One region of the Salinivibrio sp. PR932 genome, then DNA from elsewhere that is predicted to be linked to it. Evidence: predicted binding sites of a transcription regulator. Region 1 holds the regulator's gene; the other holds the start of a gene.

Region 1 (2,194 bases):
TTTAAAGCTGGTTTATCCATTTGATTAAAATCTCGATGAATTACTAATGCCTAAAAAAGACGTCATAATGTAACAAGGCAAGATCGCAGAATTGTCAACGAGCCATCAAATTTGTCAGCTTTGATATGTTGGCAACCCCGCTACCGTTGATATTTTGACATCATGTCAAATTACCATTAGGCCGGAGGCTTTGCGTCCCATGCTTTCGCCATGGTTTGCCTTGTTCAATCGCTATTAAGCATATAATAATTAGACACCGATGTCGTCCTCTCCTATTACGCAAAGTGTGATCTTGGTTCAGGGTGGGTGTAATTGATGAACTAGAGTAAAAGCACTATAGGAAGAGTAGTCGCGTAAAAAAGCACCGCCAAGGCATTGACGGTGCTCTTCATAAAAATTTCGTTAAAACATTAAGATAGTGTTTTAACTGACTGTCGACTCACTAGTGCAGGTTGCATTTCGAACACTTGCTGTTGAGTCTCGTTGTTGGCAATTCGCGCGAGCAAGAGCTTGACGGCCGTTTTGCCTAGGCGGCGTTTGGGCTGGTGAATAGTTGTCAATGGTGGCGAGAAATACTCGGTGAGATCAATATTATCGTAACCAATCACCGATATATCATCTGGCACTTTCAAGCCGTGCTCGTTAAATGTACTAATGGCCGCTAATGCCATAATGTCATTAAAACAAAACACAGCGGTCGGGCGGTCTGACATTGTCGCTAATTGCTTCGCTGCAATTTGCGCTTGATCGGCTTCAAAATCTGCCTCAATCAACCAATTTTCATTTACTGGAATGTTGGCTTCTTTTAACGCGCGGAAATAACCGTTTAAGCGATGCTTACAGGTATTTTTATCCATTTGGCCAGAAATGCAGCCAATCCTAGTATGACCATTATCAATAAAGTGTTTGGTAGCAAGGTAACCGCCCAATTCAGCGTTATCTTCTATACGGTCTGTATCGATATGATGACTGCCCCAATCCATCACGACCATAGGCAGATCGCGTTTTTTTTCTAATAACAGCATCAAATCTTCGTTGAGGTCAGAGCACACCACAATGAGTCCGTCGACGCGTTTTTCAGACAACATACGCAGGTAGTCGCGTTGCTTTTCAAGGTTACCCTCGGTATTGCAGAGAATCAGCGTGTAGCCTTGCTTATAGCAATAGTCTTCCACACCGTGAACCAGTTCGGCGAAAAAGGGGTTGGTGGATTTAGTCACCAACATACCCAGTGTACGTGTTGTATTGCACTTCAAGCTTCGCGCCACAGCACTTGGGGCGTAGTTCAATTCTTCAACCGCTTGCCATACTTTCTCAGTCGTCTTCTCTGCGACAAAGCGGGTTTTGTTTATCACGTGCGACACCGTCGTGGTCGATACACCGGCGAGACGCGCGACATCTTTAATCGTTGCCATCTTGATTCTTCTTTGTAGTAATGCGTAGGGATCGTTACTCGCGACCTTACAGAAAAACGCCGCTGTTTCTCAGCGGCGATGTCTTTCACAATCCCGGCACATCAGACGGTTGCGAAGGTAACGAATCCGATTTCATCCATTCTCATAGCTAATCGGTTGCGCTCTCAGTTTACTTAGGTTGGCGCACACTCGCAATTGGTCTGATCAGCGAAAACGGACCAACAGGCGGTTTTGTGAGCCAGCTATGATGTATTTGTCAATTAAGACACGATCAGTGGGCAGTTATGCTCTGGGTGCGTCAATACGGTCAGCGGGTATTGGTAGATGTCTGCCACTCTATCACTACTAAAACACTGCCACGGATCGCCGGATAGGACGATTCGACCTGCTTTCAGAAAATGCAGTTGATCGGCGTATTGCGCCGCCAAATTCAGGTCGTGCAACACTACGAGTACTGTCATTCCTTGGTCAGCGAGTGCTCGACAGCGCTTTAGGGTGTAATGTTGATGGGTAATATCTAAGGCCGAAGTGGGTTCATCCAGCATCAGAATCGCTTGATCCGGTGCGGTTTGTGCCAGCTGTAATGACACGCGCGCCATGTGTACGCGTTGTTTTTCACCGCCAGACAAAATCGGATACGGTCGATGAGCAAGATGGCTAATATCCCATGCCGTTAGTTGCTCGTTAGCCAGGGCCGCGATCTGTTCTCGGTTTGCCTTTAGTGGTGTCGCCCCCATCTCGACCACTTCTTGTGCTGAGAATGCAAACGTGAGCCCGCT
Region 2 (2,194 bases), on a different contig from region 1:
ATCGTTATGACTATCTGCAAAACGGCTATGACCACTAGCGGTGAGCGACCAGTGGCGGGTGGGGCGGCCCACTTTGGCGCGCACATCTTCGAAATCAACCAGCCCGTCTCGCTCAAGGCTCTGTAAGTGTTGGCGCACGCCCATCGTGGTCATCCCCAGCGATTGCGCGAGGGTTTTTGCGCTGACACTGCCTTCTCGTTTAAGGGTATCGAGAATGCGATCGGTAGACTTGATGGTAGTGATAGTGATTACCCCAATACGCTGCCCAGCAGCACACAACTAAATAAAGCAAAGTGTTTATAAAAGGGTAATCGAAATCAATCCACTTGACCAGTGAGGGCAGCACATTGGCTGCCCGCTGAGTTATAAGATGTGATGCTTGATGGCGTCGTCTTTGCGGCTTAAATAGTGGGTCGAGTGGATGCGGCGTATGGTACGACATTGACCGCGTACCACCAGGGTTTCTGTGGTGGCCAGATCGCCTTGGCGACTAATGCCATCTAGCAAGTCCCCTTTGGTGATCCCAGTGGCGGCAAAGACAACGTTATCGCTGCTCGCCATGTCGGATAACGTCAGTACTTGGTGGGCTTGGATGCCCATTTCTTGGCAACGGGCTAATTCTTGCTCACCAAAAGCGCGGTTTTCTGGGGTATCGTCTTTGACTTCGTGGCGAGGGAGCAAACGTCCTTGCATGTCGCCGCCTAAGGCGCGAATAACGGCGGCTGACACCACACCTTCCGGCGCACCGCCAATGCCGACCATCACATCTACTTCGCTTTCCGGCATGCAGGTAAGAATTGAGGCGGCCACGTCGCCATCGGGAAAGGCGAAAACTCGGATCCCGCGTTGCTGCATAGTGGCGATGATGGCGTCATGGCGAGGCTTTGCCAAGGTGGCGACGACCAGCGTATCTAGGGTTTTACCTAGGGCGATGGCGATATTTTCTAAGTTCTCGAGCAGGGGCTTGTGCAGATCAATGGCACCTTTGGCGCCCGGTCCCACTACCAGTTTTTCCATGTACATATCCGGCGCTTTTAAAAAGCTACCTTTCTCGCCGGCGGCCAGTACCGCCAAGGCATTCGCTTGCCCCATGGCCGTCATGCGTGTGCCTTCAATCGGATCGACGGCAATATCGACCGCGTCGCCGCCCAAGCCGACTTGTTCGCCGATATAGAGCATCGGCGCGTCGTCAATTTCGCCCTCGCCAATCACAATTTCACCATCAATCTCGGTGAGGTTCAGTAAGGTACGCATCACGGCAACGGCTGCACCATCCGCTGCATTTTTATCGCCACGGCCTAGCCATTTATAACCGGCAAGGGCGGCGCCTTCGGTGACACGAGAGAAAGCCAGTGCGAGATCGCGTTTCATGAGTACTCCAAGATAAAAGCCACAAAAACTGGTCAGCCCAGTGAGCGCGCGCCAGTTTACCAGAAATAGAAAACGTTTGCGTACGCCTGTGAGCAGAGGATATGTGGAAATACACGTCAGGCGGATCAGGAATAACACCAAATATGCTGGATTTTTGTGCACTTGTGCGTTGGCAAGGCGCGAGAACAGTGGCAGTCTAGCGTGCGCTCGGTACAATAACAGCGGGGTGCACAATCACGTTGCACGGGTTGCTGCTGATGTCAGTAGTAACGGGATCAATCGTCAGAAATAAGGTGGCCTTGATGTCATTGGAAGTATTAGAACAACTCGAAGCAAAAGTACAAATGGCGGTGGATACCATTTCGCTGCTGCAAATGGAAATCGAAGAGCTGAAAGAAAAGAATGACGCGCTAGAGCGTGATGCAGCCTCGGTGAAAGAAAGCCGTGAAAGCCTCGAGCAAGAAAACGCCAAACTGCGTGAAGAGCAAGAAGCGTGGCAAAACCGTATTCGTAGCTTGCTGGGCAAGATTGAGAACGTCGAATAAACAAAAACAGAGCCGATTGGCTCTGTTTTTCTATCCGCGTGAGGCGACGTATTAGTCGTCGTCTTCCTCGTCATCAACGTCGACGCTGTCCATGGTGAGCGCGTCGGGTGAGAGGATCACGCCAGTCGTATCTGCATAGACATGATCGTCCGGGAGGAAAGTCACACCGCCAAAGTTGACGGGAACGTCGGTTTCCCCTGTGCCTTGTTCATCCGCGCCGACCGGAATCGATGCCAGTGCTTGAATACCGATATCAAGCTCATCAATAGTATCGACAT

What was found. The regulator PurR, encoded in region 1, represses purine synthesis genes. The targets are predictions, from matches to a motif close to TNANGNAAACGTTTNCNTNA.
Region 2: the regulator PurR is predicted to act here: its motif matches at 1,436-1,455, upstream of glpX (class II fructose-bisphosphatase).

What each region holds. Positions count from the first base shown of each region.
Region 1 covers NZ_MUFM01000007.1:55,618-57,811, forward strand. The annotation lists gene BZG84_RS05085 (TfoX/Sxy family DNA transformation protein) at 1-20, opposite strand, end outside; cyclic di-GMP riboswitch class I at 128-230, opposite strand; gene purR (HTH-type transcriptional repressor PurR) at 411-1,415, opposite strand; gene BZG84_RS05095 (heme ABC transporter ATP-binding protein) at 1,676-2,194, opposite strand, start outside.
Region 2 covers NZ_MUFM01000011.1:86,862-89,055, reverse strand. The annotation lists gene BZG84_RS07670 (helix-turn-helix transcriptional regulator) at 1-234, opposite strand, end outside; gene glpX (class II fructose-bisphosphatase) at 364-1,371, opposite strand; gene zapB (cell division protein ZapB) at 1,674-1,916, shown strand; gene rraA (ribonuclease E activity regulator RraA) at 1,968-2,194, opposite strand, start outside.